DNA from 4 places in the Paenisporosarcina sp. TG-14 genome. Region 1 is predicted to be linked to each of the others. Evidence: riboswitches for the same ligand, from Rfam matches in the RefSeq annotation. Region 1 holds a riboswitch; each other region holds the start of a gene.

Region 1 (6,120 bases):
AAGTATTGAAAATAAAAGTCCAACTGCTAAACATCCATAAATCATCCATGGTCCCCATAGAAAACTATTTAATGTACCAATGAAATTTTCCACCTTTTTTCCCCCTTTGTCTAGTTCACAAGTTTGTCACACAATTCACTATATTACAAAATGTATATGTGTACAAGACTAGGAGCAGAAATAAATTTCTTGATTTATTAAAATATTATGTGTAAGCAGAAAAAGAATATCTTTCTATGAATCTCGTTAGCCTTAGTCAAAAAAAGTAGACACTCTTATTTAGAGTGTCTACACAATATAACCAATTGAACGTAAAACATTGTTCATAAAGGATTCGGTATATAAAAATACATCCTCACGTTCCGGTTCATGAAATAAATCATGGTAGCAATTTTCCCACTCTTTATATTGAATTTCAGAAAGTTGTTGTTTTTGCAACCAATGCCTTGAGTATGTGCGATCAGTTATTTTATCTCGCTCTGCTGTCATCATTAAGACTGGTAAGTTTTGAATACTTTCTGATTTTGTAGAAGTAACTTTCATTAAGTTTTGTAACTCACGATACCATTTTAATGTAATGGTTGTTTTATAGAGATGATCATCTTTATCTTGCGTATATACATCATAATTTCTCGTCAGCTGTTTTATCGTCACCTCATGTGTGCTCTTTACATTTCCAGTTAACTTGCCCATACTCGACAAAGCACTCGATAATTTAGATGCGTGGATTTGTAAGTGTAACCATGGAGAAGTTAGTATTACTGCCGCACATTCAATTGATTTTTCTTGAAGTGCATGCATCACTAGTGTTGCTCCTAACCCATGTCCCATAACAAATACTGGCAAGTTATACGAAAGAGAGGCTTCTACCAATTGATCGATATACGCATTATACGATTTAAAATCTTCATCATGGGCACTTTTAGTTCGAGCAGCTTCTCCATGCCCTGGCAAGTCTCCCATTACGACATGAAAACCCGAACTTCTAAACTTTTCAATTAACCATGCGTATCTACGATGATGCTCATACGCACTATGAATTATTGCAATGACAGCTTTAGCTTGTCCATCAGCTTCCCATTTCCACATGAACATCGCCCCTTCTCTATTACATTATTCTACAAAGTTATCTTCTTTATATTCCTCTTTTTTTGTATAATGAAACCATATCCCAATAAAGAAATGAGGTTATAGAATGATTTACCCGTTTAAAGATAAGACACCTATTATTGATTCGTCTGTATATATTGCTGATTATGTCACAATTAGTGGTGATGTGACAATCGGTCCAGAGTCTACAATTTGGTTTAACACAGTAATTCGCGGCGACGTGAACGCAACTCGGATTGGGCGTAAAGTGAACATTCAAGATTTATGTTGCCTACACCAAAGCCCAACCGCTCCACTAATTTTAGAGGATGAAGTAACAATTGGTCATCAAGTAACTTTACATAGTTGTACGATTCGCAAAGGAGCCTTGATTGGAATGGGTTCAATTGTCCTAGATGGGGCTGAAATTGGCGAAGGTGCATTTATTGGCGCTGGTAGTTTAGTGCCTCAAGGTAAAATTATTCCACCAGGGATGCTAGCTTTTGGGAGACCCGCAAAAGTAGTTCGCGAATTAAATAATGAGGACTTGCTAGATATGGAGCGAATTATACAAGAGTACGCGGAAAAAGGACAGATTTATAAAAGCATGCAAATAACAACCTAATCTTCATATGAACTAGAGATGACCGGTCCTTAATATACAACCGGTCATCTTTTGTTTACATGCTTCCTACATGTGATGATGAATTATTGACGACGACTTGGTTTATTCCTGTACAAATCAATTTCCCCATAAAAATGCCGTTCCAGAATTAACTGGAACGGCATTTTTATGTTAGTTGTTTGCTTTTTCTTTCAAAGCTGCTGCTTTGTCAGTTTTTTCCCAAGATAAATCTATGTCTGTTCGACCAAAGTGCCCGTAAGCAGCAGTTTGCTTATAAATTGGTCGACGAAGATCTAACATTTTAATAATACCAGCTGGTCGTAGGTCGAATAATTCGCGAACTAATCCAACTAGTTTGGATTCTGCTACTGTACCTGTACCGAATGTATCAATAGCGATTGATACAGGTTGTGCAACACCAATCGCATACGCAAGCTGCACTTCAACACGATCAGCAAGTCCTGCTGCTACGATGTTTTTCGCTACATAACGTGCTGCATATGCTGCTGAACGGTCAACTTTAGTCGGATCCTTACCAGAAAATGCACCACCACCGTGACGTGCATACCCACCATAAGTATCAACTATAATTTTACGACCCGTTAATCCAGCATCCCCTTGTGGTCCACCAATTACGAAGCGACCAGTTGGATTTATAAAGTATTTTGTATTATCGTCAATTAAATTTGAAGGTACAACAGGTTTAATAACGTATTCTTTTATGTTGCGTTGAATTTGTTCAAGCGCTACTTCTGGATGATGTTGAGTAGAAATAACGATTGTGTCAATACGCAATGGTTTATTATTTTCATCATATTCAACAGTTACTTGTGTTTTACCGTCTGGACGTAAATATGGAAGAATTTCTTCTTTACGAACTTCTGCCAAACGACGTGCTAACTTATGAGCCATACTAATGGGAAGTGGCATTAACTCAGGTGTTTCATTACAAGCATACCCGAACATTAAGCCTTGGTCTCCCGCTCCAATTGCATCGATGTCTGATTCAGTCATCGATCCTTCACGGGCTTCTAGTGCTTGGTTAACACCCATTGCAATGTCAGCAGATTGCTCATCAATTGCAGTTAATACTGCAGATGTTTCTGAGTCAAAACCATATTTTGCACGTGTATAACCAATATCACGAACAGTTTGACGTACTACCTTTTGAATATCCACATATGCTGATGTTGTAATTTCACCAGCAACAAGTACTAGACCTGTTGTTACTGTAGTTTCACACGCTACACGTGCGTTTGGGTCATCTGTTAAAATTGCATCTAAGATTGCATCTGAGATTTGATCGCAAATTTTATCTGGATGCCCTTCTGTAACTGATTCTGATGTAAATAGACGACGATTTGTCATTTAGTATTTCCTCCTATTATCCTTCGAGATTGCTCTCGGAAAATTCAAACGGTACTCATTTCCCATGCCAAGCCTCATTCAGTCGAATAAAACCTTCCGCCTTATCGGGCTTCTGCACACGAGGATAAAGGGAGATGTCATAAAAAAAACCCTCTCTCACGTAGAACACATGAGGAACGGTATGATTAATAGACACCTTTCACTCTTATCATCCAAGGAATTCACCTTGCTTCAGGTTCAGCACCTTTGCCAATTACTAATTGGTTCATAACTGCAGGTTGCCGGGTTTCATAGGGCCTGACCCCTCCACCAGCTCGGGATAAGAGTATCCGTTCAATTTAATATCATAATAAACTAATCCTCTGATGTCAAATATTTGTTTACTTTCGATATAAATGTACAAATTAAATATATGGAAAAACCGTGAAATTATTGAGGCTATGAGTGTAGATTATTGAGCGTAATGTGTTATACTAATTCATGAATCAATTGACCCTATATACGGGAATATTCGAAAAAGGAAGGTACATATACATGAATTCAGTGAACACTAGTAACGAGCTGAACGACTTGTTAAATGGCCAAAACGTGCATATTCAACTTTCAGTACCACAATTAGTGGAGAAAGCGACATCACGTGGAGAAGCTGTCTTAACATCAACTGGTGCTGTAAAAGCGGAGACAGGAAAGTATACGGGTCGATCTCCTAAAGATAAGTTTTTTGTTGAAGAAGAAATTTCAAAAGACAAGATTGATTGGGGTTCAGTAAACTTTCCAATTTCTTCTGAAATTTTTTCATCTTTATATAATAAGGTTATTAATCATTTAAAATTAAAAGATGAGTTATATGTTTTCAAAGGCTTTGCAGGAGCTGACAAAGAATCTCGCCTCTCTCTACAAGTCTTCACTGAATATGCGTGGCATAATCTATTTGTACATCAATTGTTCATTCGCCCTACTGAAGAAGAGCTAACTTCTCATGAAGCACAATTCACAATTTTATGTGCACCTTCATTTAAAGCAGATCCTGCAATTGATGGTACAAATTCTGAAACGTTCATAATTGTTTCATTGGAAAAACGAATTATTTTAATTGGTGGTACAGAGTATGCTGGGGAAATGAAAAAATCAATTTTCACTATCATGAACTATTTGCTTCCTGAGCAAGGTATTTTGTCTATGCATTGTTCTTCAAACGTTGGTGAAAAAGGTGATGTTGCCTTATTCTTCGGTTTATCTGGAACTGGAAAAACGACGTTATCAGCTGATGCTGATCGCAAGTTAATCGGTGATGATGAGCATGGCTGGTCAGATAATGGTGTATTCAATATTGAAGGTGGCTGTTATGCAAAAGCAATCAACCTAACACGTGAAAATGAACCACAAATTTTCGATGCTATCCGTTTTGGTTCAGTATTAGAAAACGTTGTCGTTGATCCTGAAACACGCATTGCAGATTACGATGATATATCATTAACTGAAAATACACGTGCTGCATACCCATTACAAGCAATTGATAATATCGTCGACCCTTCTGTAGCCGGTCATCCAAATACGATCATTTTCTTAACAGCTGATGCTTTTGGCGTGTTACCACCAATCAGTAAGCTAACAAAAGAACAAGCTATGTATCACTTCTTAAGTGGGTTCACATCGAAACTTGCGGGAACTGAACGAGGAATTACAACTCCACAAGCAACATTCTCAACTTGCTTTGGCTCTCCATTCCTACCATTGCCTGCTACAGTTTATGCAGAAATGTTAGGCAAGAAAATTGATCAGCATAATGCACAAGTATTCTTAGTTAATACAGGCTGGACTGGCGGCGAATATGGCGTTGGTAAACGTATGAAACTTTCTTATACACGTGCAATGGTTCGTGCTGCACTAAGAGGGCAATTAGACAATGTAAAAACAGATTCAGGTTCTGTTTTCGCTTTAGCCATTCCTACAGAAGTACCTGGTGTACCTTCTAATGTATTAAACCCACGCGATGCTTGGGCAGACCCAGTAGCATATGATAAAAAAGCAAATGAATTAGCAAATCAATTCCGTGAAAACTTTAATAAATTCGGATCAGTTTCTGAAGAAATCGTTTCTAAAGGCGGTCCAATTAACTAAATATAAAGGGCTTGCACTTCATGTGCAGGCCCTTTTTTCTTATAGTGACAAACAATTTATTATGAGAACTAAAAGTCATCAATTTCATATTCCTTGCGTTTTTTTTCGATATGTAAAATCCCCTTAAGGAACCCTCTTCTTCTTATATCAAGTGCTCAGTGAAGTATTCAGCGTGTTTGATTTCAAAAAATAGTTCTTGAAATTCATCTGCTTCTTTTTTATCCACACCATACAAAACAATTTCAGAACCATACTGACCAATTTCAAGTATTTGAATATCTTTTTTATAGAAGTGCAAAGTAAACCATTTTAATCCACCATTTGAATCAACTGACTGATTACGTAAGTAGGCTCTATTGTCTTTATTTAATGAGATAGTGAATAACTTTACTAGACCTTGGTCATCAGATTGAGCAGAAATGGTAGAAAGTTCATGAATCTGTTTCACTTCTTCTTTCCAACAGTGAATTTCGACTGAAGCAAAGTCAATCGTATATGAATCCCACATTTTTTCCCAATACGATGTATCTATTGGAATTGAAGATTTATTTGCTGTATGTGTAGTTTCTAAATGAATCCTAATATGTTTCATTCATATCATCCTCTTTGTTGTTTCATCCAAGTGGTTAGGTTATGAACAATTTGCGCATTAATTTTTGCTTCGAAAAAATGTGTTAGTTCTTTAAAATACATTGTTTCATACACTTTCTCTTCTTTTTCAAGCGCTTTTTCTAATCGGAAAGCATGCTCAATACCTACATTTAGATCTTTTTCACCATGAATAATTAATAATGAGCAAGTGATATCATTGATACGAGGTATAGGTTGTCTGTATTCATAAGCTAAACGAGCATTGTTCGGATTTCCACCAATTACTCGTTTCATCATACGCCGCATATCATTTCGTTCCTCATAGG
Region 2 (6,120 bases), on a different contig from region 1:
TGTGTACAATTCGTTTGCGACGAGTAACCGCAGGAGCAAGGGTTTTCAAGCGGACGAGGAGACTTGGCGCTCGCCCGCGGAAAGCGTCCGCCTGTTTCTGCATCGCTACGCTAGCTTCGAAACATGAAAGTGCGCTGAAACGGAAATCACACCTTTACTAGTCCATAAGCTAAGAAATAATAATTTTTTTCAGTGCCTTACGTTTGTAAGGGGTTCTCACATTTTGAAACTAACTAACGCGACTCTAATTTCCTTATAGCTATCGCCACTTCAGTTGCGGTCATTTTTGCACTACGCATTTGGTGAATAGACTCTTCTTCACGTGTAGAGTGTTCAGCGATATCATCTATCCATTCAGCGGAAATGTTCAATTCGTGCAACGTCGTAGGCAAACCAATTTCTTTATAAAAACCAAAAAGCCGCTCGACTTCACTCTCTTTTTGTTCTAGAAGCAGCTGCACCAAAATTCCATAGGCCACTTTACTTCCATGTAAAGCCTTATGCGACTCAGGTACAATCGTCATACCATTATGAATGGAGTGGGCACCAGCAGTGCGACCAAAATGATCACCAAAACCACCTACCATACCACCAAGCATAATAATCGATTCGACTACTTTGAGAAACGCATTCGACAATTTCTGTTCTTTTGCATCACGAATAGCCTGTTGTGCATTCTCGAACATTTCATTCGCGCACAGTTTCGCTGTATGATGTGCGACTTTAAGTGCAACAGAGGGATCAGTTAATTTACTAATTTGCACATCTGCCTCATACCACTTGGCAATTGTGTCCCCGATACCTGCAATGAGAAGTGGAATGGGAGCTTCCACTAAAATTCTCGGCTCTATGAGTAGAATGTCGACACTCATTGGGTACACATCATAATGAGTCATCTTACCTTCATCTGTATAAATTACACTTAAAGGTGTCCATGGTGCACAGTTTGAAGCAAGCGTTGGAATTAAGATTGCCTTCGTTTCACTTATACAAGCTGCTGCTTTAACCACATCTAACACTTTTCCGCCACCTACACCAATTATGGCATCTACTATATTGAATTGTGCTAAATTAGCCACTCTAGTAATTTCAGTGAGTGAACATTCTCCGTGATAGAAGATATGTGTCACATGGATATTTTTCAGATTAGGTAAATAGTGGCTAGCCGCATTCCATGATTTCACACCCGAGACAATGAGCACACGGTTAATGTTTCTAATCAGTAATTTGTTTTCAAGTTCATCTAGCACTCCACTTTTACATACGTATTCAGCTGGCGCCCCACGAACGATGATATCTTTCACAATTACCCTTCTCTCTTAACGGTTTTCCATCCACTCTGGCTTACCGAATCCTACAAAATCCTTGTCGATTATTGCTTCAAATTCTGGTGACTCTACGATATCAACTAAGTCTTTCGCAAGTTGTGAATCTTTGTTTTCAGTCTTTACGGCAACTAAGTTACGGTATTGATCTGGCATATCTTCAAGAACTAAAGCATCCAATAAATCCATTTTTGCTGCTAAAGCGAAGTTTCCTGGAACTGCAGCTAAGTCGGAACCTTCTACAGCACGAGGCAACCCACCTGCTTCAATTGGTTGGAACACTAAGTTTTTCGTGTTCGTTTTGATATCTTTTTCAGAAACTGTTAATGGCTCTGAACTTGAATCTAATTCAATTAAGTCATGGTCTTGTAGGACTAAGAAAGTACGTGCTGCGTTTACTGGATCATTTGGTATCGCAATCGTAGCACCCTCTTCGATCTCTTCAATTGACTCGAATTTATTTGAATAAATGCCCATTGGTGCAGTCGGCACTGTTAAAAGACCAGTTAAGTCCATATTGTTTTCTTTCGAGAAATTCTCTAAATAAATTGAGTGTTGGAAAAGGTTCGCATCAATATCTCCATTATCTAATGCGTTATTTGGTTGAATATAATCACTAAATTCTATAATCTCAACTTTATATCCCTTTTCTTCTAAAGCTGGTTTAATCGCTTTGTTTAACATATCACTGTAAGGACCAGCTGTTCCGCCTAACTTAACAGATTTTTCATCTGCTGTATCTGTACCCGCTTCCTTATCCCCACCACAAGCTGCAAGTACTGTCATTAAGATAACTAAGATAATTGTAAATAATCCTTTTTTCATGTTCATTTCTCTCCTCTATTATCTTTTATCTATTGCTTTAGACGTCCAGTCACCTATTAATTGAATGATTTGAACGAGAACAATTAATATAACAATCGTGACAATCATGATTGTATTGTCGTACCTGTAATAACCAAAGCGAATGGCTAAGTCACCAATACCGCCACCGCCTACTACACCCGCCATTGCAGAATAGGCAATCAGACTAACGACGGTTAATGTAATCCCCTGCACAATGCTCGATTTTGCTTCTGGTAATAAGACATCCTTGATAATCATCCAAGGTGTTGCGCCTACTGCAATAGCCGCTTCAATGACACCCTTATCAATTTCACGTAAAGACGTTTCGATGATTCGAGCGAAAAATGGAATGCCCGCAACGGACAAGGAAACACTTGCTGCTCCTGGTCCAATAATAGTGCCTGCGAGTAATTTAGTTAAAGGAATAAGTGCTACTAACAAAATAATAAACGGAATGGAACGTACCATATTGGATACAAAACCAAGCGTCGATTTCACAAATCTATTTTCTAAGAATACTCCCCGATCAGTAATGAAAAGTACGATCCCCAGTGGTAATCCTATAATAATGGCAACCGTCAGTGAGATTCCGATCATGTGCATCGTTTGTCCAAATGCTTTCATAATATCTGGTCCAAGTTCTATCATATGCTGAAAATCAAAGCCCATTTCTAATCACCTCCGCTTGCGCTCCTCGGCCTTCCATATATGTGATAGCCCTCGTAACATCATCTGGTTCCCCTTTTATTTCCATCAAAAACAAACCAAGTGGTCTTTCTTGAATGTATTCAATCGAACCATGTAGGAAGTTCGCTTTTATATCAAATTGCTTAACTGTATCTGCTATAATTCCCTCACCTGCAACATCTCCTCTAAATAAAACCTTCACGAGTCGACCTTTACAAGCGTCTAATATTGACTGAGGCACATCAAACGATACAACACTGCTAATAAATTCTTTCGTCAAATCCGTTACAGGGTTTGAGAAGATGTCATACACATCCCCCTCTTCTACGACACGACCATCTTGCATAACTGCCATGCGATCACAAATTTCTTTTACCACATTCATTTCATGCGTGATTAACACAATCGTGATATTTAATTCGCGATTGATTTTTTTGAGTAACCGTAAAATGGATAATGTTGTGTTTGGATCGAGTGCTGAAGTAGCTTCGTCACACAATAACACGGCCGGATTATTTGCCAATGCACGGGCTATGCCAACACGTTGTTTTTGTCCTCCACTTAGTTGAGCTGGATACACATCTTTCTTATCTGTTAAACCAACCATCTCAAGCAATTCCACAACACGAATTGCAATTTTCTCTCTCGGAGTACTTGCAGCTTTCAATGCAAATGCAATGTTTTCGGCTACTGTCTTTTGACTAATTAAGTAAAAGTGTTGAAAAATCATACCGATTTTCAATCGTGCTTTTCGTAATTCCTCACCTTTTAATTTTGTCAGGTCACGCCCGTTTACTTCAATACTGCCACCCGTAGGTCGTTCAAGTAAGTTGATACAGCGTAGCAATGAACTCTTGCCGGCTCCTGAATATCCGACAATCCCGAACACTTCCCCTTTAGAGATCGTGAGGTTTACTTGATTAACACCAATTACAGGACCTTTTTTTGTTGTGTATTCTTTAGTCAACTCTTTAATTCTTATCATCACAAAGCCCCTTTTCACCAAAAGCGTCACTATACCTCGATTTGAAAGTCAATAAAGATTTTCTTAAGCGGATATGCGAGCTGTATATGTTTAATTCGATAAATAAACTTTATTTATCGAACTTATACTTTATTAACCAAGAAAAACGTAAAGCTGCTAGATTGACACAGGTCCGAAGAATCGATACGAAAGCCTTTCTTTCGACTGAGGACCTGAAGCAAAACTTTTACTTTCTTACCCCGCAAAAAAGCCCCCTTCATAAAGAAAGAGGCACCGAAAATTGGATTTTGGTTATCTTTCAGAATGATTTCATTCTGTAGGAATTGGCACCTTCCCAGCTCGTGCTGGAGGTTGCCGGACGTCATAGGGCCTATCCCTCAGTCTCTCTTGATAAATTCCGTATGTAGTTGTTTTGTTGCTGAAACCAAATACTACGTTGTTTTTCGACAAGTGTCAAACACTTTTTGAATAAAATTTTCACTTTTCAAATAATGAATTATAAAGTGCTGGTCTACGATCTTCATAAACAGGTATACGTTTACGCACTTCTTCAACTTCCGAAAAATCAACATCAATCACTGCGTACTCTTCTTGTTCAGCACCAGTCCACAAGATTTTACCCCAAGGTGCAATAATCATCGATTGTCCATTAAAATGATTATTTGGATCACTACCAGTTCGATTCACAGCGATCACGAAACATTGATTTTCAATTGCACGTGCTTGCAGTAAGATCTTCCAATGATCAATACGAGACTCTGGCCACTGTGCTGGAATAAATAACACCTTCGCCCCCGCTAATGCGTGTGCCCGTAACCATTCAGGAAACCTTAAGTCATAACATATGAGTCCTCCGGCTTGAATGGAACCTAAATAAAACACATTTTCCTTATTTCCTGCTTGTAGATAAAGATGTTCATCCATCAGACGAAATAAATGCGCTTTATCATATTCTGCAACAAGTTTACCATCGTTCGTAAATACATACATGGTGTTGTAGAAGTTAGTTCCTTTTTTCGTAGAAACCGAACCACCTACGATGTGGATGTGATGTAAACGCGCCAGTTCAGAAAGAAACTTTTTCGTTCGTTTCCCTTCGAAATCAGCAAGTTGCTCTAATTCTTTTAATGCATATGCAGTATTCCACATTTCAGGTAAAACAACGAGCTCTGCACCTTCATTTACGACTTTTTCAATTAACATTTGGACGTTATGAAAATTTTTATCGGGATCGGCAAACGCAACGTTGAGTTGAATGCATGCGATTTTCATGGTACACCTCCTATAGACAATATACACAAAAGGTTATAAGATTTGGCAGACGATTGCAACTATTTCAGAAAATGAGGAACTGCCATGAAACTTTCAAAAAAACTAAAACAATTACCTCCACAATTTTTTGCTTCTCTAGTGCAAAAAACAGGAGATGCTATTGCTCAAGGACGCGATGTGATCAACCTAGGTCAAGGTAATCCTGATCAACCTACCCCTTTACATATCGTAAAAGCACTTCAAGAAGCTGTTGAAAACCCAACTACCCATAAATATTCGCCGTTCCGAGGAATTAGCGAATTGAAAGAAGCTGCTGCTAATTTTTATAAACGTGAATACAATGTAGACATCGACCCATTAACGGAAGTAGCTATTTTATCTGGAACGAAAATTGGCCTTGTTGAATTGCCAATGGCCGTGTTAAATCCTGGCGATTGGATGTTGCTACCAGACCCTGGTTATCCAGACTATTTGTCAGGAGTCGTATTAGCCGACGTTCAACTTGAAACGTTACCACTTATCGCTGAAAATAACTTTTTACCCGATTATGGAGCGCTCTCTGAAGAGAGTAAAAAACGAGCAAAACTCATGTATCTTAACTATCCAAATAATCCTACAGGAGCGATTGCGGACCTTAATTTTTTCAATGACACTGTGGCATTTGCCAAAGAAAACGAAATCGCTATATGCCATGATTTTGCCTATGGAGCCGTTGGATTTGATGGAGTTAAGCCAGTAAGTTATTTACAAGCAAAAGGTGCAAAAGACGTTGGCATTGAAATGTACACAATGTCTAAAACATTCAATATGGCCGGTTGGCGTATCGGTTTTGCTATCGGCAATTCACAAATAATTGATGCAATAAACGTGATTCAAGACCATATGTTTGTCAGTCTATTCCCCGCCGTACAACATGCCGCGGTAGCTGCATTAAATGGAAATCAAGAATGTGTGACTACTTTTGTAAATAACTACGAAAAACGTCGAAATGCGCTAATCTCTGCA
Region 3 (6,120 bases), on a different contig from region 1:
CGCGTCAGTCTTTATGTTATTTTGAACAAGATTCCGAATGATAAATTCGTAGAAAATATTTAAAGTAATCATTATTAAAAGTAAAAGCCAGCCGAATTTGGCTGGCTTTTATTTTTTACATCACTTAAAAAACTATCTTTTATTTAACAAGTAAAACATTTTGCTTTACAAGTTGTTCTAATTCAGCAAAATCACGAATTTCATAAGTAGGATTAATAGCTGTTACATTTTCTGTTTGACGCGGATTGAACCAACAAGTATCGATTCCGAAATTATTACCACCTTGAATATCTGATGTTAAAGAGTCCCCTATCATTAATACATTTTTCTTCGAAGAAATATGCAGTTTATTAAAGACGTATTCGAAGATTTCTGCTTGCGGCTTTTGATAACCTGACTCCTCCGAAGTAATAATAGCTTCAAATGTTTGTTTTAGGGGTGAAAGAGCAATTCTTGCATGTTGAACCTTTTGGAAACCATTCGTCAAAATAACAAGTCTGCAACTAGAAAGGTTTTTCAACATGTCCTCTACTCCATCAATCACATGTACTTCTTTACCTAAATTCTCTATATATGTTTGACCAAAATCTTCAGGATTCACTGTCAGTTGATGTTGGAGGAATAGACGCTTAAATCGCTCCACTTTTAGTTCTGAAAGCGTCACAAGTCCATTTTCCAAATCATTCCACAGGCCCTTACTTATGCCCTTATAGCTTGCTCTGTAGTCCACTAATCCATTAGGTAAACCAAATGCATGAAATGAATTATCGAGGGCATGCTTCTCCGTCTCACTAAAATCAAACAACGTGTCATCTAAATCAAATAATAATACATCATATTTCACAAGCTTCTCATCCTTTTTAAATTCGAATATCTATATTATAATTATACAAGAAAATGTGTACACTTGAAAATCCAATGCTCAACAAATTCCACTATATAATATTCTACTTGTATAGACAAAGTAAAAGAATAAAGAACAATTCCCTCTTCGTAAGCAAAGAGAGAATTGTTCTTAACGAAACCTTCATAAATATTTAGTTAGGAATTCGTTTAGCCAAATGACCTCGGATAATCGGTCCCCATTTTTCATATTCCACCAAGAACCCATCATGACCAAATGCTGTTTCAATTTTATGGAAATACCCTCGAGAAGTTAAGTCAACAAATGATTTAATATCCTTTGGAGGATACAATAGATCTCCTGTAAAGCCTAGACCAATTACTTCTGCTTCAATAATATTTGCTGCTTTTTCAATTCCACCTCGTCCACGACCGAGATCATGACCATTCATCGCATAAAGCAAATACAAGTAACTATTAGGATCAAAGCGTTTCGTAATTTTTTCACCTTGATAGCGCAAGTAAGATTCCACTTGATAATAGGGAAACTCTTCTGCCTCTATCTCCTTCTCTTCTCTCGAAAAACGTTTTGTAAAGAGCGATGGACTACGATACGACACGAGTCCTACCATTCTTGCTACTTCAAATCCTTTTACATCACTCGACTTAACGTAATTCCCCTCATCCCAACGAGGGTCTTGTTCAATTGCATGAATTCCTATGCGATTAAACGCAATACCATAATCACTTAGTGATGGAGTAGCAGCCAACACAAATAGTTGATCCATGAAGTTGGGAAATAACACACCCCACTCTAGTACTTGCATTCCACCTAACGACCCACCAATAACTGCTCTAACTTTATTGATTCCGAGCTTTTTAAGTGCTTGATGCTGAGCTGTCACCATATCTCGGACGGATACGAAAGGAAAGGTTAAACGATAGTTTAATTCCTCATTTAGGGGTGAAGCAGGGCCAGTAGAACCACCACATCCACCTAATATATTAAACGTAATCACTTGATAATGATTAAGATCTACAGGTGCATCATATCCAATAAATCCATTCCACCACCCTGGCTCTTCACTTGTACCCACAGTGACATGATTTCCAGTCAATGCATGACAGATAAGAACCACTGGAAGATCCTTGTTTCCGACTCGTTCATAACGAAGCGAAACATTGTTGAGAACCTTTCCAGATTCAAGTGTGATTGGATCTAGGTGAACTGTATCTTCTCTCCGTTCGATCTCAATTTTCAATCCATTGTGACTCACGGGGAATCAACTTCTTTCATATAGGTATAGTTAAACAAAATTAAGAATGAACAGCTATTTCAGACGCCTGTTTAATTGCTTGATCTAAGTCCGCAATTAAATCTTTTACATTTTCAATGCCAACTGACAAACGAATTTGATCCTCTAAGACGCCACTCGCCACCAAACCTTCAGCAGATAATTGTGCATGAGTAGTTGATGCTGGGTGAATAATTAGAGATTTTGCATCTCCAACATTTGCAACATGAGACCATAAAACTGTGTGATCGATTACTTTCCGTCCAGCCTCTCTACCGCCTTTAATACCAAATACAATGATTGAACCGGCACCCTTAGGTAAATATTTTTTTGCTAATTCATGAGATGCATGACTTTTTAAGCCCGGATATGACACCCATTCCACAGCTGGATGTTGTTCTAAATACTCTGCAACAACTTGCGTATTTTCAACATGACGCTCCATTCTTAAATGCAATGTTTCAAGGCCTTGCAATAGTAAAAATGCACTTTGTGGACTTAAGCAAGCTCCAATATCACGCAATAAATGAACTCTGAACTTTGCAATATATGCCGCTTCTTCTAAATCTACAAATCGAAGTCCATTGTAGCTTGTATCCGGTGTTGTGAAATCTGGGAATCTTCCATTATCGTATTTGAATTTCCCTGCATCAACAACCACCCCACCAATCGTTGTTCCGTGTCCTCCGATCCATTTTGTTGCTGAATGGACCACGATATCTGCACCATGCTCGATCGGTTTATTTAAATAAGGTGTCGCAAATGTACTATCGACGATTAATGGAACACCTTCTTCATGCGCTACTTTTGCAACAGCTTCAACGTCTAACACATTTAAACTTGGGTTACCGATTATTTCAGCAAATACTGCTTTTGTTTTTGCTGTAATAGCTTTCCTAAAATTTTCAGGATCAGATGGATCTACTAATTTCACATTAATTCCATAGCGTGGAAGCGTTGATGAAAATAAGTTATACGTTCCTCCGTATAGATTTGTTGCAGCTACTATCTCATCACCTGCACTGGCTAGATTTAATATAGCAAGCGTGATGCCAGCCATCCCAGAAGAAACAGCAACCGCTCCAACTCCGCCTTCAAGCAATGCAATACGATCTTCAAATGCAGCAACTGTTGGATTACCAATACGTGAATAAATATTTCCTGCTTCCTCAAGTGAAAATAACTTCTGCGCATGATCAGTGCTGTCGAAAACGAAAGAAGTTGTTTGGTAAATCGGAATTGCTCGTGAACCAGTTGTTGGATCTGGGCTCGTTGCACCGTGTAGAAGTAATGTCTCAATACCATAGTTTTCAGTAGGGTTTGTTGAATTTGTCATCTTTAATCTCTCCTCTTTTTTTATGTTTTTAGTTTTCTAGTGACCACAGTGAAAAGTCAATAAGTTTAAAAAAGGAATTAAAAAACCCCTTCATAAGAAGAGGGGGTTCCTGAGATCCTCCTCTTATCTTTCAGATCAAAATCAATCTGTAGGAATTAGCACCTTGCCGAATTAGGATAAAATTCGTTGGTTGCCGGGCATCGCAGGGCCTATTCCCTCCGCCACTCTGGATAAGAGTATATTAAGTTGGTAATTCAAAGTCTCTTGTTAAGGATTATAAATAAGTTTGCAATAAGAAGTCAACCTTTTTCTGAAAATTCGGTTCTTTTATTTTTGAATTAAAAAAGGGTTGTTGATCATAATCGATCGCTATAGTTCGTCTATCCCAGCTGGTGCCGTTTATTGAAGGAAGTTTATAACAATATTATTGACATTAATTTGACACACTGCGAATACCTTGTATAAAAAGGAGTGTTAAAAAATGACTGCTATACAAACCACAAATTATTTATATACTGTTCAGCCAAGAGATACCTTATACAGTATTGCTTCCCGTTTAGGTAGTACAGTCCCTGCGATTGAGCAAGCCAATTCACTATACCCCCCATTTACAGATCCGGGTCTTATTTTCCCAGGTCAGCTTCTCATTGTACCGGGAGGTAGATACGGCTATCGTTATGAAGTTTATTATATTGTTTCTCCAGGTGATACACTGTTATCTATAAGTCAACAGTTTTCTGGCGAGTTCGATCTTTTATTAGGAATTAATAGTCAAATTGCCAATCCTAATCTAATTTATCTGAACCAACCGATACTCGTTCCTGCTTTTATTTATGAAATCCAATCTGGAGATTCATTATACAGAATTGCTAGTCAAACTGGCATTCGAATTGAAGATATAATAAAAGCCAATGATCGAAGAGCCAGTTTTTCTCCAGATGTCCTTTATCCAGGTTATCGTTTAATTTTGCCGCTGGCTTCTTCACGAAATATTTTAGGCAATCGTCCATTACCGGGAGATAATATTCAATCAGGTAGCTTAATCGAAGGTGTAGCAAGGGTTTTTGAAGCAAATGTGTTGTACTCAATCGTTGACGATGCTGGCAACGTGATTTCACCAGAAAATTTCATTACAGCTAGTGCAGCAGGACCTGAATACGGTTATTTCTCTACGAATGTAGAATTTGATCGTGAACCTACAACCTCCACAGGTGACTTAAGAGTCTATACTAGAAGTGCCAATGATGGAAGTGTTCAGGATTTAGTAAGAGTCAAGATTGGTTTCACTTGAAATACCTATACTTTTATAGAACTTCATGAAACTAATTAAGTGATATGAGTCGTCAGATAATTTATTGATAGAGTATTTTTGTTACAGTTATCCTCTACTAAGCTTACTTCAATTCCTGTCATTGTAGAGTTGAGGATAACGTGCAAAATTAATCGATTTGAAGCTGTAACACTTCTTTTTCATGCTCACTTTTCAGCTTATAAGAGCCCAATATTGGATAAGAAATCAACGCATCATTTTGCTCGCAAAGCTTAAATAATTGGGACTTGGTGGCTTTAATAGAATAAACTCCCTCAGAAAGCTGATCATAATAGGCAATAACACTTAAAGAGAAATGGTTCCTGAGGTTACTTACTATCCAATAAGATATATCTTGATCCTTCGCTTCCTTTTTAATGATTGACTTCTTTTTCAGACTGTTTCCTAGTGTTGATTGTCTTTGAAAAACTTGAACAAGGTCTTCAATCATTGCACTTGCAGTTGGAAACATTCCAGCACCAGGACCCTGTAAAGTAATCCCACCGACAAGATCGGTTTTTACATGGACTGCATTCTCAACACCTTCCACATGGTAGAATGGATGTGACTTTGACACAAGTGTAGGAATGACCGAAGCGAAAAGACGATCCTCTTTTCTTTCAATTGAAGCAATATGCTTAAAATGTAATCCAAGCTTTTCAGCCATCTCAATTTGTTCACTTGTTATGTCAGTAATTCCATTTATTTTGACAGATTTTTGTTCAGGCTGTTCACCAAATGCAATTTCACTTAACACCATAAGCTTAAAATACGCATCAAACCCATCAATATCATTGCTTGGGTTAGCTTCCGCATATCCATTTAGCTGAGCTAGCTTTAATGCTTCAAGGAAAGACTGTTTCTGTTCGCGCATTTCAGTCAAAATAAAATTCGATGTTCCATTCAAAATCCCTTGGATCTCATAGACATTATTAACCTTCAACAATTGCTGCAATGTCTGTATAATAGGCACACCACCCGCAACGGTTGCCTCAAAACCAACCGATACTTTTTGCTTTGCAGCCAGCACAATTAATTCTCTACCATGACTTGAAAACATTTCCTTGTTAGCTGTAACAATATGACAGCCTTTTATTAGTGCTCTCTTTAAATAAGTAAAGCTCGGCTCTTTTTCTGTAATTGCTTCTATTACAACATCCAAATGTGGTAATTCAATAATATCCTCAAAATCTGTTGTAATTAGAACACCTCTGTTAATATCTCTCTTTTTTTCTTTATCTTTAATTAACACTGCCACTACTTCTACGTTTTTTCCCAATACAGCTTTTAATTCTATTTGATGTGATTGAATGGTTCGATAGACTCCTTCGCCTACC
Region 4 (6,120 bases), on a different contig from region 1:
TATGGTATTTCATTAATGTCTAGTACCTGTAAAGCGGCTCATTAAGCGCTTGTATCATAGACTACTAGTCTTACATATGGTAAAATATTCAGATAATTTCATTATTACATCCACTGATAGGGTGTTAGTGATTACATATCTTTATTTTGGAGGTAAAAGTATTCCCGTACTTTTACCTCCCTTTTTTATGTGTACATTTCTAGACCAGCACTTTTCTCGGAATGGCAGGTTGATCAGCTCCCTCAAAACGTTTATCGATCAAACGTGTAAGGCTCACTACATCACTTGCCAATGCTTCAAGTCGCTCAAGAATTTCGTAACTGCTTATTTCTTTGTTTGTAAAGTGTTCATTATGAATGTACACACTGCCCGGGACTACATGCGCTTTGAAGTAACCTGCAAGGGGTTTAAACTGATGTTCTAGCGCCAAATAATGATGATATGTTCCTCCTGTTGCAATGAAGCCAACTACCTTCCCTCTTAAAGCGTCATTTGGTATTAAATCAAATACATTTTTCAAAGCACCTGTATAGGTACCGCGGTAAATGGGCGAACCAATAATATAGCCATCCGCATTTGCTAGTTGATCAATCAAATATTTGGTATCTCCTTCATAAAGTGCAGGGTCCCTACCATCACAAAAGCCTACTGATAGATCCTTTAAATGGAGATGGATTGTTTCTATCTCAGGGTTATTGTACTTTGCAAAATCAAGGGCTTTGTCAACAGCATTAAATGTCTTAGATGAAGATGATAAACTTCCAGTTAGGCCGATAATTTTCATACGCTCACCACTTCCTTGTGTAATTGTGCTTCTTTTTTCTTCACTAGCGGTATCACTTTTTCACCGAAATCCTTAATATCTTTTTCATAATGAAGGAAACCTGTCAGGATAAGGTCAACGCCTAACTTCTTCAGCTCAATGATGCGATCTGCCACTTGTTCAGCAGTACCGATTAACCCCGTTTTAAAGCCGTCATTATACTGGACCAGATCTTCAAATGTGGAATTTGACCACATGCCATCTTTTTCCTTTGATGAAGCTCCCGCTTGTTTCACTGCATCCCCAAAACCTTTCACAGCTTCCACGTCAGCGTTTGACACAATATCACGCAACACTGCAATTGCTTCCTCTTCCGTATCGCGCACAATAACAAATCCATTGACGGCATACTGGAGTGTTCGGCCTTCTATTTTAGCTAACTCTTTCACTTCTTCAATTTGTTTTTTAAAGCCCTCCTTTGTGTTGCCATTCATGAAATACCAATCTGAAACTCTGGCAGCCATTTCTTTTGCTGCTCTTGAATTGCCTCCCTGAAAAATAGGTGGACTTGGCTTTTGAACGGGCTTGGGTTTTAGTGGGGCCCCATTAATTCTATAAAAATCGCCTTTAAACGTGGTTTCTTCCTCTGTCCACAGTCCTCTAAGAACTCTAATGAATTCTTCTGAACGACGATATCTCTCATCATGCTCAAGCCAAGGCTCTCCATATCCCGTAAACTCTCCTTTGAACCAGCCACTAACTACATTGACTGCCGCCCGCCCATTACTAATATGATCTAATGTCGCCATCATTTTTGCATATACACCTGGATGCCATAGCCCCGGATGCACAGCTGAGATTAGGTTAATTTTTTTCGTTACACTGGCAAGTGCCGCTGCTAATGTTGCCGCTTCAAGTTGATACTCCGCTCCATAACTTGCAAAGAATCGTGTTTGCAAAAGGGCATAGTCAAAACCCGCATCTTCTGCTGCTAGCACATATCTTTTATTGGCTTCAAATGACCAATCGGTTTCTTGGGGTAATTTAGAGACAACTAGACCTCCACTTACATTCGGAACCCAATACGCATATTTTAATTCACTCATGTTTAACTTCCTCCTCAGGGTTTTCCTGACATGGACGTAAATACGCTTAAATGTTAAAATAGTAAAGCGATCTAAGCCCTCCTCAGGGTTTATCGTATGGTTACAAGGGATGAAAGTACTGTCATACTTTCATCTCTTTTTTTATTGCCCATCACCTCCTTAAAGTACTTCATCAAGACTAAAAAAAATTGTAGAAATACAAAAAACCCCTCTTTCATAAGAAAGAGAGGCACAGTATGTATTAAATTCAAAACCCCTCTTCACAAGACAGAGAGATGCAGAATTCACTAAATACAAAGTCCTCTCTTATCTATCAAAACGTATACGTTTTGTAGGATTTGGCACCATCTTATTCGAAAATAAGTGGTTGCCGAGCTTCAACGGGCCAGTCCCTCAGCTACTCTTGATAAGAGATACTTTATTAAATTTTCAAGTTTGTTTTCGTTAATATCAAACAATACTGCATCTTCAGAATAATGTCAATTGTTTTTTGGAATTTTTTTGAACTCTTATTGCACGATAATAAGTGAATGATGGAAGTGAATTATAGTACGAATTGAGTCAATTTCATAATTAATAAAACCGGATGTAAACACGAACATTCTAAATACAAATATTCTGTCGATTTCCGTTACGGACGGACGCGTGGTAAATGCTAAGCCGTTCGGTTTTGGATCACTTATTCCTAAATAAACGATCAAATCAAACCTGTTTTATTATCAAAATAAACAGCCAAATATAACCCAAATTAGCACCTCATTTGGAGGTGCTTTTATAAAATTTTAGAGGTGAAAATGGATATTGTTGGTATAATAAATAAAAGATATTTCTTCAATGAACTAATGATGCAGGTTAGTTGAGCGCAATATATTAGAAAAATCGAAAAAAGAGGAGTGTTAAATAGTGGATGATTCAATTGGTTACGTTATGGTCGTATTTGTAATAATAGGTACAACATACGGTTTAGTTAGACAAATCCAACATATTATGACTATCCAACGACTTAGAAAAACAGATTTATCTAATTACAAAAGGACATTAATTGGATACTATCTAGAGTCTGTCTCACTTTTGGGTTTTCTCATTTCTTTTACATTAAACGTATTAGTCGGAATACAAATAATCCAGTCAAATCTAGTTACAAGCGATAAAACTGTTTTAAGTTGTTTTATATTTCTTGGTATTTTTTTAATTACTAAATTGATAGTCATTCCTAAAAACAGTAAACAACACAAATTATTAAAGGGATAACAGGATGCTTTATTAAATTATCATTTCATATTGAACTAATTCGTGCTTAAGTTTAATAAGTAGAGATGAAAACTAGGCTTACTAAAAATTAGAACTAGAAAAACACTGAGGAAATACTCAGTGTTTTCTTCTCTTTTCCAAACACAAGCATTTATTTCCCAGTTAACAGGTTTCTTGTTTATTTTTTCAGTGATATTTACGTCAATGCAATTCCATCCCTCTTTATCATACGAATTAGATACCTAAATACTTAGTTTACAATCACAATTGTAATAGCAATAATTGATCTGTCAATGAGATGATTATTTTAAGGAGAAAATCAATACAAACCTTGATATATCAATAAAAAATAGACTTCCAAATGTATAGCTAATTGGGTGTCTATTTAGGGTTATAATTCAAGAAAAGTGATTCAAAACTGAACGGCTTAGGTAATTACTCGTCTTTCTTAAGTTCTTATTATCAAACTATTCCCTAAAGCTTTTTCGATAAATAAGCTTACCAATTCCGGATCAAATAGAATACCCGCATGTAATTGCAATTCTTCTATTGCAGCTTCAGTTGACAGAGTACTGCTATACGTCCTTTCACTCGTCATCGCATCATAGGCTTCAACAATGGCTATTATTCTTGACTCAAACGGTATTTCTTTCCCTTTCAAGCCTCTCGGATAGCCTTTCCCATCCCATCTTTCATGATGGTATAAAACATAATCAGCCATATTCGGCATATCATTTAGTGTACTTAAAATTCGATGACCTATTTCTGAATGGCGCTTAATCTCTTTCCACTCACCGTCAGTAAGTTTGCCAGGCTTATTGAGTATAAGTTCATCTATAGCTATTTTACCTATATCGTGAAGTAATCCAACTGTTTTGAGTTCCTTAATTTTATACTCAGATAGTCCAAGAACTTGTCCCATGCTTTCGCATAGTTTTGACACTCTTTGGGAGTGTTGTTCCTCCCCTTTATTCTTATCATGAAAAGCCTTAATAATCATATCAACTGTATTTCCCCTAATACTTGGGCTTTCAAAAAGTTTAATCGTATACATATGTTTGTCTGCTTTTTTGAATACTTCTTGTATTTCATCTTCTTTATTCTTCTTCGTTTCATAACCAAATGAAATAGAAATATCAATTGAGCCTACTTTTTCTAGTGAAGCCAATTCCAAGATACGGTTGATAATGATCTGTGCTTCAAAACCATTCGTTTTAGGTAACAGAATAACAAATTCATCCCCGCCGATTCTGGAAACAATATCATCAGCTCTGCAACCTTGTTTAATTATTTCTGCAGATTTTTTCAACAACTCATCACCCATGGCATGTCCAAAGAAATCATTGATTAGCTTTAAACCATTTAGATCACCAATTAAGATAGTCAAAGGCAAGTTCCTCGGCGTATCCAGTCTCTTTAACTCTGCTTCATAAAATCTTCTGTTATATAAACCTGTTAATTGATCATAGTAGCTAAGATATGAAATCTCTTCGTTTTGAAAGGCTAGCTCTTTATTCATAATGATTAACTCTGCTGCTCGTTTATCTTTTTCTTTATTTTGAAAGGCTAGCTCTCTATTTGCAATGACTAACTCTGCTGCTCGTTTATCCTTCTCTTTGTTTTGAAAGGCCAGTTCTTTATTCGCAATAATTAATTCTGCTGCTCGGGCTGCCTTCTCTTCGTTCTGAAAGGCAAGTTCTTTATTTGCAATGATTAATTCTGCAGCTCGTTTATCTTTCTCTTTATTTTGAAAGGCTAGCTCCTTATTCGCAATAACTAGCTCTGCTGCAAGGTCTGCTTTTCCTTCGGTTTGAACTAGCTCTTTATCCCCAATGATTAACCCTGCTTTTTCTTCAGTTTTAAAGTATAAATCATCGTCCATATAGCACTACACTCCCTATTTTTCTCGGATTTCTTTGCTTCTCGGTATCTGTAGGTACTAGCCATAAGTTCATTAATTTTTTGCGACCTTAAAACAGCAGGACTAATTTGACTTAGCAGCAGTATCTATTATCTGCCACGTCTGATGGTGGAATGCGGAGCGAGCCCTACTGTTGAGAATTATGAACATATTAACGATTACCTCAAAAATGGATTTACCAACATGTCTTAATGACATTTTCTTCATAAGCTTAAATCTACTGTTTTTAGTATAAACTTAAATTTAATTCAGTTTCATACGAAATTACTTCCTAATTTTACTAATCACACAAAAATCCATTATATTAAATATAACATATATTAGTATATTGGCACTACTTTAATATATGGTCACAAATACCTACTTTAACATAAAAGCGCACATAGGAAAGGCTGAACCGAATTCGGTCCAGCCTTTAGTTTATTATTTTTTAAAGGGTACCTTTTTACCCGCGAGGTCTTTCTCTTCTTCAGTTACCGGTCGTTTCGGCTTTTTAATGAAGAATGTTAGTAGTAATGCAACTGCTGCAATAAACGTTGATATGAGGAAAGCGTGATTGACTCCTTCCAACATGGAGATCTTTATAATACTGGCTGGGTCTGCTCCACTTAAAGCCAAGTCGTTCGCTGTCGAAGTCGTTCGTGTATTCATGACTGTGATTAGTAGTGCAGATCCGATGGCACCTGATACTTGCTGTAGGGTGTTGTTCATCGCTGTTCCGTGCGGATAAGCTTTGATCGGCAACGTATTTAGGCCATTCGTCATGACCGGCATCATAACCATTGAAATACCTAACATCCGAATTGTGTAGATGCCCATGATCTGTAGATACGTCGTTTCCATACTTAAATCACTGAAGAGATAAGTGGAAATCACTACAATTGACATCCCTGTAATCGAGAGTACTTTGGCACCGTACTTATCGAACAATTTACCAGTGACAGGTGACATAAAGCCCATTACTAAAGCTCCTGGAAGCATGAGCAAACCTGAATCAATCGGTGATATTCCTTTAATCGTCTGGACATAGATCGGCAAAAGAATCATGGCAGAAAACATTGACATTGATACGACGATAG

What was found. A riboswitch is a leader RNA that binds a small molecule or an ion and turns the genes downstream of it on or off. The one in region 1 is predicted to bind S-adenosylmethionine.
Region 2: linked by a shared signal. The riboswitch ahead of C406_RS0117600 (methionine ABC transporter ATP-binding protein) and the one ahead of metK (methionine adenosyltransferase) in region 1 are both predicted to bind S-adenosylmethionine.
Region 3: linked by a shared signal. The riboswitch ahead of C406_RS0104930 (O-acetylhomoserine aminocarboxypropyltransferase/cysteine synthase family protein) and the one ahead of metK (methionine adenosyltransferase) in region 1 are both predicted to bind S-adenosylmethionine.
Region 4: linked by a shared signal. The riboswitch ahead of sfnG (dimethylsulfone monooxygenase SfnG) and the one ahead of metK (methionine adenosyltransferase) in region 1 are both predicted to bind S-adenosylmethionine.

What each region holds. Positions count from the first base shown of each region.
Region 1 covers NZ_AMGD01000020.1:161,188-167,307, forward strand. The annotation lists gene C406_RS0107470 (alanine/glycine:cation symporter family protein) at 1-93, opposite strand, end outside; gene C406_RS0107475 (alpha/beta hydrolase) at 289-1,089, opposite strand; gene C406_RS0107480 (gamma carbonic anhydrase) at 1,196-1,714, shown strand; gene metK (methionine adenosyltransferase) at 1,886-3,082, opposite strand; SAM riboswitch class I at 3,285-3,408, opposite strand; gene pckA (phosphoenolpyruvate carboxykinase (ATP)) at 3,617-5,203, shown strand; gene C406_RS0107495 (hypothetical protein) at 5,346-5,795, opposite strand; gene C406_RS0107500 (alpha/beta hydrolase family protein) at 5,801-6,120, opposite strand, start outside.
Region 2 covers NZ_AMGD01000081.1:22,977-29,096, forward strand. The annotation lists gene C406_RS0117585 (iron-containing alcohol dehydrogenase family protein) at 234-1,304, opposite strand; gene C406_RS0117590 (MetQ/NlpA family ABC transporter substrate-binding protein) at 1,320-2,150, opposite strand; gene C406_RS0117595 (methionine ABC transporter permease) at 2,169-2,840, opposite strand; gene C406_RS0117600 (methionine ABC transporter ATP-binding protein) at 2,830-3,843, opposite strand; SAM riboswitch class I at 4,132-4,240, opposite strand; gene C406_RS0117610 (carbon-nitrogen family hydrolase) at 4,321-5,115, opposite strand; gene C406_RS0117615 (pyridoxal phosphate-dependent aminotransferase) at 5,200-6,120, shown strand, end outside.
Region 3 covers NZ_AMGD01000012.1:18,347-24,466, reverse strand. The annotation lists gene C406_RS0104945 (cupin domain-containing protein) at 1-63, shown strand, start outside; gene C406_RS0104940 (YjjG family noncanonical pyrimidine nucleotidase) at 140-844, opposite strand; gene metX (homoserine O-acetyltransferase MetX) at 1,038-2,105, opposite strand; gene C406_RS0104930 (O-acetylhomoserine aminocarboxypropyltransferase/cysteine synthase family protein) at 2,161-3,474, opposite strand; SAM riboswitch class I at 3,595-3,711, opposite strand; gene C406_RS0104925 (LysM peptidoglycan-binding domain-containing protein) at 3,956-4,765, shown strand; gene C406_RS0104920 (homoserine dehydrogenase) at 4,914-6,120, opposite strand, start outside.
Region 4 covers NZ_AMGD01000028.1:66,449-72,568, forward strand. The annotation lists gene C406_RS0110075 (NADPH-dependent FMN reductase) at 200-784, opposite strand; gene sfnG (dimethylsulfone monooxygenase SfnG) at 781-1,869, opposite strand; SAM riboswitch class I at 2,173-2,282, opposite strand; gene C406_RS0110085 (hypothetical protein) at 2,773-3,120, shown strand; gene C406_RS19500 (HD-GYP domain-containing protein) at 3,569-5,002, opposite strand; partial or broken gene C406_RS19505 (MDR family MFS transporter) at 5,465-6,120, opposite strand, start outside.